Archaeoglobus fulgidus DSM 4304: one gene and its partner. Each later gene encodes a partner of the first gene's protein in a complex. Links are inferred from orthologs where the notes say so. Each region holds a gene or a part of one and is shown on either strand. Other genes may lie near its edges.

Region 1 (5,219 bases):
CCCTCAAATCCTCCTCACTCTCACCGTGGAAGAGTGAGCCGTCAACCCTTCTTCCCTCGAGGCTGCCGACCTTCCCTCCAATCATCTCTAGAACGTGTCCGACTGTCATCCTTGAGGGGATGGCGTGGGGGTTGATTATCAAGTCGGGAACGATTCCTGACTCGGTGAAGGGCATGTCCTCCTCAGGAACCAGCAGCCCAACAACTCCCTTCTGACCGTGTCTTGATGCGAACTTATCACCAAGCTCCGGAATTCTCAAATCTCTAACCCTTACCTTGGCGAGCTTTGAGCCGCCTTCTGACTGCATCAGGAAAACGGCGTCAACAACACCCTTTTCGTTACTTCTCATGGTTACAGACGTCTCTCTTCTCTTCTGCGGGGAAATCCCAAGCTCCGTCGGCTCTTCAAGGAATCTCGGAGGGGAGGTTCTGCCTATGAGCACGTCATCAGGCCCTACTTCAGTTTCGGGGAAGATTAGTCCATCCTCATCAAGATGCGCGTAAGCTTCTGCACCCCTGAAGCCTGAAATATCAGCTCCGGGTATTTCAAACTTGTCCTCCTGACCACCGGGATATCTCATTTCCTCAGATTCGTAAGTTCTGTAGAAGAAGCTCCTTCCAAGGCCTCTCTCAACGCTTCCCTTGTTCATTATGAGTGCATCTTCGATGTTGTAACCTTCGTAGCTGAGAACTGCCACAACGAAATTCTGCCCCGCAGGTCTTTCATCAAATTTTATCTCTACCTGCGTGTCTGTTGTGACGATGGGAACCTGCGGGTGCTGCATCAGGTGCCCTCTTGTATCCGTTCTCCACGCGAGGTTGGAGTACGGAATTCCGAGGCTCTGCTTTATCATAGCCGCTCCCATCGTGTTTCTCGGAGATGCGTTGTGCTCCGCATATGGAATGCTGCCGGTACAGATTCCAACGATAAGCGAGGGGTCGAGCTCCAGGTGGGTGTGCTCAGGAGTGAGCTCATGCTCGTAAACGGCAACGTACGCGTTCTCCTCCTCTTCAGCGTCAAGGTACTCAATCAGCCCCTGCCTGACAAGGTCCTCAATCGTCAGCTCCCCCTTCTTGATTTTTTCGATGTGCTCCGGCGTTACGAGGGGCTTACCGTCTTTGACAACAATCAGCGGCCTCCTTGCCCTTCCTGCATCTGTGTTTATTCTCACCTCGTTTGAGTCGGGATAGTAAACAACATTAACCTGATTGGAAATTCTGCCCTTTCTTCTCAGCTCTCGGATTTTATTTGCAAGCTCCTCCCCATTATCGTGAAATCCTACAAGGGCACCGTTGATGTAAACCCTACACTTCCTCATTCACTCACCCCTTATCGGCTCGACACCAAGCCTGAAAACAACCTTCTTTATCTCGTTCTCATCCGTTCCAACGCTTACTTCAGCGTATTCGGCGAAGTTCTTGACGAGACCACAGTTGGGGCCTTCGGGAGTCTCACTTGGGCATATCCTGCCCCACTGCGTGGGGTGGAGGTCTCTTGCCTCGAAGTGGGGCTGGGACCTTGAGAGAGGGGATACGACTCTTCTCAGGTGGGAGATGACGGAAATGTAGTTGTGTCTGTCGATTAGCTGCGAAACACCCGTCCTGCCACCAACCCAGTTTCCGGTTGCCATCGGGTGCATGAGTCTGTCCGTCAGAACGTCGCTTCTCACGGCTGTTGACATCTTCAACGGCCTTCCTCTGATCTTCGCCCTCTCAAGCTGGTACTTCACGTCTTTAATCAGCCTCAGAAAAGCAACTCTGAAAATCTCCTCCATGAGGTCTCCTGCAAGCTTCAACCTCTTGTTGGCGTAGTGGTCTTTGTCATCTTCTCTCTTGTAGCCGAGGTAAAGCTCGAAAACGGCTTCAGCCATCCTTGCGAGGAAGAAGGCCTTTGCCCTCCTCGATTCCTTGTCCGTCCCAAGGTGGGGGAGGAAGTACTGGTCGAGAACCTGCTCGGCCCTCTGATACCTGTACTCTCTGCTCTGACCCGGAGCAACCCTCTTCCCTATGTACTCTATCGCCTCTTCCTGGCTACCAACATCCGAGTCCTCGATGTTCTGGAGCATGTACTTCATTATTTCGGGGTTGGTGCTCACCATCTCCACGATTTCCTGGTCGGTTTCAACTCCAAGGGCCCTCATCAGCGTGACGAACTTAATTGGCTTGGGGAGCTGGGGGAAAGTAACCTCCAAGATGTTGTTTCTCCCCCTTTCTACCACAATAAGCGCTCTGTAGCCCGCCCTCTGAGAGAAGCACTTTGCCAGCTCTACCATTTCACCGTACTTCTCCTCCCTTTCAAGCAGAATCTTGTTCGGGGAGAGGTCTTCGAGTGTTACGAGAGCCCTTTCCGTTCCGTTAATTATGAAGTAACCACCGGGGTCATAGGGGTCTTCACCTGCAATGCAGAGCTTTTCCTCATAACTGAGGGACTGGAGGTTGTTCACCTTTCTCGCCCTTTCGAGAACAGCGTCGATAAAAGAGGGATTGAGGTTGCAGATTTTGGACTTTACCATTACCGGAAGCATTCCGATTTGCACAATTTCCGTTTCGAGGGGTTTGCCCTCATCATAAACGGTGCACTCAAGGTAAATGGGCGCAGCGTAGTTGAGATTTCTAAGCCTTGCATCTGCTGGAAGTAAAGGCATAGTCGTCCCCTCAGCCTCTTTGATTATGGGCGTGCCCACCTTGATCCTTCCCAGCTCCACGTAAGTGTCGGGAATGTCGAGCTCAATCACTCCCTGCTCATCAATCACTCTCTGAAGCCCCTCATCTATGAACCTGTTGAAGGAATCTATCTGATGTTTCACCAATCTTTCATGGGTAAAGTACGCCCTAGCCAAAACACGAGTGTCGAGCATGTCATCTCACCTTTCTCTTTTTGCAGATTTCATCATACAACCAATCTGTAAAAAACACTCTCCCCTGCAGTTAAACTTTTCCTTGTTATTTTTACAATATCCCCGGGTTTTGCTCCGATCTCCTTTGCTATTGGATCGTCTGCCTTAATTTTCGGAAGCTGCTCTTTCCCGATTCCCAGTATCTTCAAAAGCTCTTCTGCCTCCTCTTTACTCAAAACTTCATGCTTCGGAACGAGCATGTGGTCCTGCAGCTTGAACTTCATGTTGATCCTCCTATTTTTAAATACGGGCTCGACGGGATTTGAACCCGCGACCGACGGGTTAAAAGCCCGTCGCTCTGCCTGGCTGAGCTACGAGCCCTCATCCATTAGCGATGGTGAGGATTTAAATCTTTTTCGTGCTCTAAAGATACAAGCAAAGGACAGATATATTTATCGGTGCATTCGAGATTTGCGGGGAAAAGGCATGTACGCCATTGAAGTGGAGAATCTGGTGAAAAAGTTCGGGGATTTTGAAGCTGTTAGGGGTGTAAGCTTCAAGGTTAAAAGGGGTGAAATCTTCGCTTTTCTCGGCCCCAACGGGGCTGGGAAAACAACGACGGTTCACATTCTCACAACACTGCTCAAGCCCACCTCGGGGAAAGCTTTTGTCGCAGGCCTTGATGTGGTGAGGGAGGCAAGGGAGGTGAGGAGGAGAATAGGAATAGTCTTTCAGGACCCAAGCGTTGACAGAGATTTGACAGCATACGAGAACATGCTGGTTCATGGTGGCGTTTACGGATTGAAGGGAAAGGAGCTTAAGGAGAAAATAGAGAGGCTCTTGAAGTTCGTTGAGCTCTGGGAGTTCAGAGATAAGCTCGTCAAGTACTTCAGCGGGGGGATGCAGAGAAGGCTGGAGATAGCGAGGTCTCTGCTGCACCATCCCGAAGTGCTCTTCCTCGATGAGCCGACTATTGGCTTAGACCCGCAAACAAGAGCTCACGTCTGGAGCTACATTGAGGCCATGAAGGAGGAGCAGGACATGACGATATTTCTCACAACCCACTACATGGAGGAGGCTGAGAAGCTTGCGGACAGAGTTGCTATAATCGACCACGGGAGAATTATTGCGGAGGGAAGCGTTGAGGAGCTTAAAAGGCTCGTGGGGAGCGATGTTGTTTACCTTAAAGTGGAAAACGGGGCGGAGTGCTTTGAGACGGGTTTGGGCAACTGCGTCGTTTTGCCGGATGGAAGAATCAGAATAGACGTCTCCAACGCGAGCGAGGCGATACCAAAAATTTTCGAGATTGCAAGAGAGAAGGGCGTCAGGATTTTGGAGGTTACATACCACAGACCCACGCTCAACGATGTGTTTCTCCACCTCACGGGAAGGGAAATAAGGGATGAGGGTGGTGAGCTGAGAAAAGCGATTATCAGGGCTAGAATGAGGAGATAAAGATGAGAGCGTTTGAAATCATGGTTTACAGGCAGATAAAGCGATTTTTGAGGGCGAGGTCGAGGGTGGCTGGGATGATTATAAACCCCCTTGTCTGGCTAACGTTCTTCGGCATCGGGTGGAGCCGAGCTTTCAGAGACCCGAGCATTTTCGGAGGCGTTGACTACCTCACCTACCTTTCTCCTGGCATATTTGCCATGACCGTTTTCAACCAGAGCTTCGTTAGCGGAATAAGCGTGATATGGGATAGAGAGTTTGGGTTTCTCAAGGAGGTGCTTGTAGCTCCCGCATCGAGAAAGGAGACGATAGCAGGCAGAATTTTTGGCGATTCGGCGGTCGCCACACTTCAGGGAGCGATAATACTAGCTCTCACCTTTTTCATTGCAAGGATAAACATATTCGGTGTGATTCCCGCTCTCGGAGTAGGTTTTGTTCTTGCGGTAGCGTTCTCCAGCTTCGGGGTCAGCATCGCAGCCAGGATGAGGAGCATGGAGGGATTTCAGATGATAATGGCTCTCGTGATGCTCCCCCTGATATTCCTCAGTGGGGCGATTTACCCCATCGCCTTCATGCCCGCCTGGATGAAGGTCTTGGCTCTCCTAAATCCTCTAACGTACGCCGTAGAATCTTCGAGAGTTCTGCTTACGGGAGTCAGCGGGATTTTCCCCTTAGACCAAAGCCTGCTGATACTTCTGTCACTCACAGCGTTGATGCTGTACGTGGCGATGGTCTCATTCGAGAGGAGCACCGTGGAGTAAAATTAATTAACTCTTCGCCTCAATCACCCCATGCTGCCGCCGTGGCTCAGCTGGCAGAGCGGGTGACTTGTAATCACCAGGTCGCGGGTTCAAATCCCGCCGGCGGCTTTCCTGATAATTTTAAACTTCATGTATTTTCAGTTAGGGCACAGCACTGCCCGCTGTTGAAG
Region 2 (2,913 bases), 310 kb from region 1 along the record:
CTTTTTCGTGGGCTCTGGCCATTCTGACTCTCGACTTTCTCACGGACAGACTGCCCGTCTCGATTGTTGCGTTCGTTAGGCTGCTCCTATGCTTGATTCTTCTTAGCTTTACGGCAAAAAAGGATGAGCTTTCAACAGAGATTCGGTTATTTTTCAGGAGTGTTAGGGGGATTTTTCTCCTTTTGGGGATTATGCTTTTCATTACGGCAATAAAAGTGTCGAGCTCTTGGAACGTTGTTCAGCCCTCCTCCACTTCACCGGTTTTTGCGGCAATTTTTGGGGCGATATTTCTGAAAGAAAGGATAAGTTTCAGGCTGGTTGCCGGAATTTTCGTGATTATTCTTGCCATTCTTCTCCTTCTTCTCCCTCCTCTTCAATGAGCTCCCTGGACTCGTAGTCAAGCACTCTCGACTTTCTCTTAAAGAGGTCTTTGATTATTATGATGTCCCCCACTGCCTTAACGACCCTGTACGGGATGATAACCCCCTTTGCATGGGAGTCTATAAGGGCCTTGTTGTAGTCCGATATTGCCAGCCCCCTGATCGATTTTGTGTTCTGGTCGAGAATAACATCTTCAACTCTGCCAACGTACCTTCCCTCATCTGTGAATACCCTCATCCCAAAGAATGTTGTTATTTCGCCGATCATCCCCATGAGAATAGCAGAACGAAAAAATATATTAATTTTTTCAAGCAGTAAAGAGCTTGTACTTGGTTTGAGGATTCTTGATTTCGTATATAATTCTGCTGACGATTAGCTTTTCGGGCCTCTGAATGCCCTTGACTCTCTGGGCTATGTCTTCAAAACTCTCAAAGGGCCTCTTTTTCCTCTCCTCGATTATTGCCCACATCATCTTCTTTCCAACGCCGGGAAGAAGCTCGAGCTGGTGCATTCTCGTTGTTATGGAATCGGCCTTGTTGAAGAAATCCACGTACTTCTTCTCATCCTGCTTTATTATGTGCTCGATAACGTAAGGCAGCTCAGTCTTTGCGGCAGGAGTTAAATCCTCGTATCTCAGCCTTCTCTTGATCTTGTACACTACATCTCTCTCCCCCTTGCCGATGTAAACTCTGTCCATTACCAGGGGCTGCTTACCCTTTCTTATGCTAACCTCGAGAAGTGTAAAGTTTCTCTCCCCAACGACTTGTGCGAGCGGCTCCCTCCTGTGTATTGGCCTTTTATCGTCAGGATGACCGTATGGCATGAAATCAAGTACATAAGCGTAATCCTCAAGTTTTTCCTTACCTTCAGACCTTTCTACTTTTGGCTTCTCCATAGCATCAGCTCCTTTTTCAAAATAGTGCTGTAACTATTTATGTTTTTCTTAAATACGATACTTGTCGATGACGTCCAGAATTTCCTGAATTTGCTCGGGTGTCAGAGTAACTCTTTCCTTAGCGTAAATAATCCTCACTTCGTCAGGTATTCGCGGCATTATATCCGCAAGCTTTACGGCTATCTCCTTGCTGCCCACCTGGGGCAGTTTGACAAGCTCATCAACAAGCTCCTTTGCCTTATCTGCCGGAAGTTTGGCGAAAAGGCGGAGGTGCTTTAAAGCCCTCCTGGTTTCAAACAAAAGCTCGGCCTCCTCCTGCCTTTTTTTGGCTATTTCTTCCATTATTTCTTTCGCTTCAGAAATTGTGATGTATTCAAAATCCCTAACCTCTTTAAACATTTCAACCACTCTGTGGTTTGAGGTGCTCGGGCCTTACAATCAGGGTCTTCATTTTTCCCCCGTCCCTAACCTGCACGAGGTAGGCTCTGCCCCTCTGTCCTATCACGACACCAGTTCTCCCCTGAAATCTTGGATGCGGCATCCCTTTCTGAGATGCGGGCTCGATGTCTATGTGAACTCTCTGGCCAACGTCAAAGGTCTGAAGGAACTTCCTGATTCTCACTCCCTTTTCCCTGACCTTCTTTCTGAGCTTTCTTCCCGATTTGAACCTGAAACCGTGTGACTTCCATCCCATTGTCGATCCCCTTCTCACTGACACCGGAAGTATATTTAAGGCTTTTTGCAAATGGATTAAAGGGTTGGTTACAGTTGAGTTTGGTAGAAGCTTAATACCTTTAGTATAGACGCGGTTAGGGGTAATTTTCCATCGTCAAAGAACTGTGAGTTCGGCAGGAGTTCAAAGCTTAATAAACCCCAAGGCGATTGGGGAGGGTGGACGTGAACTACGCCCTGCTGCAAACACTAACGCTAATGTCAAAGGTAGTTCCGATAATGCTTGTCAGCCTAATACTATCAAACGCCCCCTTTTCCCTCCCCCAGTTCAGCAGGGTTGGTGAGTTCATAAACAACCTCATAAGGTTCTCAAAGCTGAAAAGCGGATTTGCCATAGCGTCATTCTTAATTCACCCGATAGTTGGGATTTCGTCACTATCTGCGATGTACAGGGCAGGAAAACTGAGCTTTAGGGAAACGGCTTGCTCAGCGGCACTTTCTATGCTTCCAAGAGGTTTCAGGGCAGCCCTACTTTTCCTTGCCCCAGTAGCCGTGTCTGTTTTCGGCGTAGAGATAGGACTGCTTTTCGTTTCACTCGACCTCATTTCGAGGCTCGTAGTTTTTCTTTGATAAAGTGTTAAAAAGTGAGATAAAAACTTTGCGAAATTATGTGAACGCACTTGCCCGTTAGTACCGCTCCGTTGAGGAAATATTTATATATAACAAAAAATTAACATAATCTATTGTTGAAAAGGTGGTTGTATGGCCGTAAAGATGAAGTACTGGACAGACGAGGTTGGGGGTGAGAGGGGTAGCCTCAAGGTTGAGCTTAAGCCTTTTGGCTACAGAATCATTCCTTTGACTCAGTGGAAGACGCTGATCGCGATGGATGACGTCGAGGTGAAAAAAGGGGAGCCCGAGATTATTGAGGTAAGACCCTTCACAATTCCCGGGGGGACTATGGT

The links. Proteins that work in one complex are often made in the same cells at the same time.
Region 2: AF_RS09470 (region 1) and AF_RS07720 share a complex: the UniProt entries of both Methanocaldococcus jannaschii proteins name them as parts of the RNA polymerase complex. The link is inferred for Archaeoglobus fulgidus DSM 4304 from one-to-one orthologs.

The regions. Positions count from the first base shown.
Region 1 is NC_000917.1:1,694,294-1,699,512, reverse strand. Bases 1,494-4,436 are described here. They hold AF_RS09470 (DNA-directed RNA polymerase subunit H), read right to left. Parts: upstream 3,097-4,436; coding sequence 2,890-3,096; downstream 1,494-2,889. Other genes in these bases: AF_RS09455 (ABC transporter permease), read left to right, coding at 4,294-4,436; AF_RS09460 (ATP-binding cassette domain-containing protein), read left to right, coding at 3,323-4,291; AF_RS09475 (DNA-directed RNA polymerase subunit B''), read right to left, coding at 1,494-2,857. Also shown: rpoB (DNA-directed RNA polymerase subunit B), read right to left, coding at 1-1,318; more of AF_RS09475, read right to left, coding at 1,319-1,493; more of AF_RS09455, read left to right, coding at 4,437-5,049. UniProt on the Methanocaldococcus jannaschii protein: DNA-dependent RNA polymerase (RNAP) catalyzes the transcription of DNA into RNA using the four ribonucleoside triphosphates as substrates.
Region 2 is NC_000917.1:1,380,690-1,383,602, reverse strand. It holds AF_RS07720 (RNA polymerase Rpb4), read right to left. Parts: upstream 1,676-2,913; coding sequence 1,325-1,675; downstream 1-1,324. Other genes in the region: AF_RS07705 (DUF22 domain-containing protein), read left to right, coding at 2,711-2,913; AF_RS07710 (hypothetical protein), read left to right, coding at 2,168-2,578; AF_RS07715 (50S ribosomal protein L21e), read right to left, coding at 1,677-1,970; AF_RS07725 (DUF655 domain-containing protein), read right to left, coding at 689-1,276; AF_RS07730 (PRC-barrel domain-containing protein), read right to left, coding at 337-654. UniProt on the Methanocaldococcus jannaschii protein: DNA-dependent RNA polymerase (RNAP) catalyzes the transcription of DNA into RNA using the four ribonucleoside triphosphates as substrates. This subunit is less well bound than the others.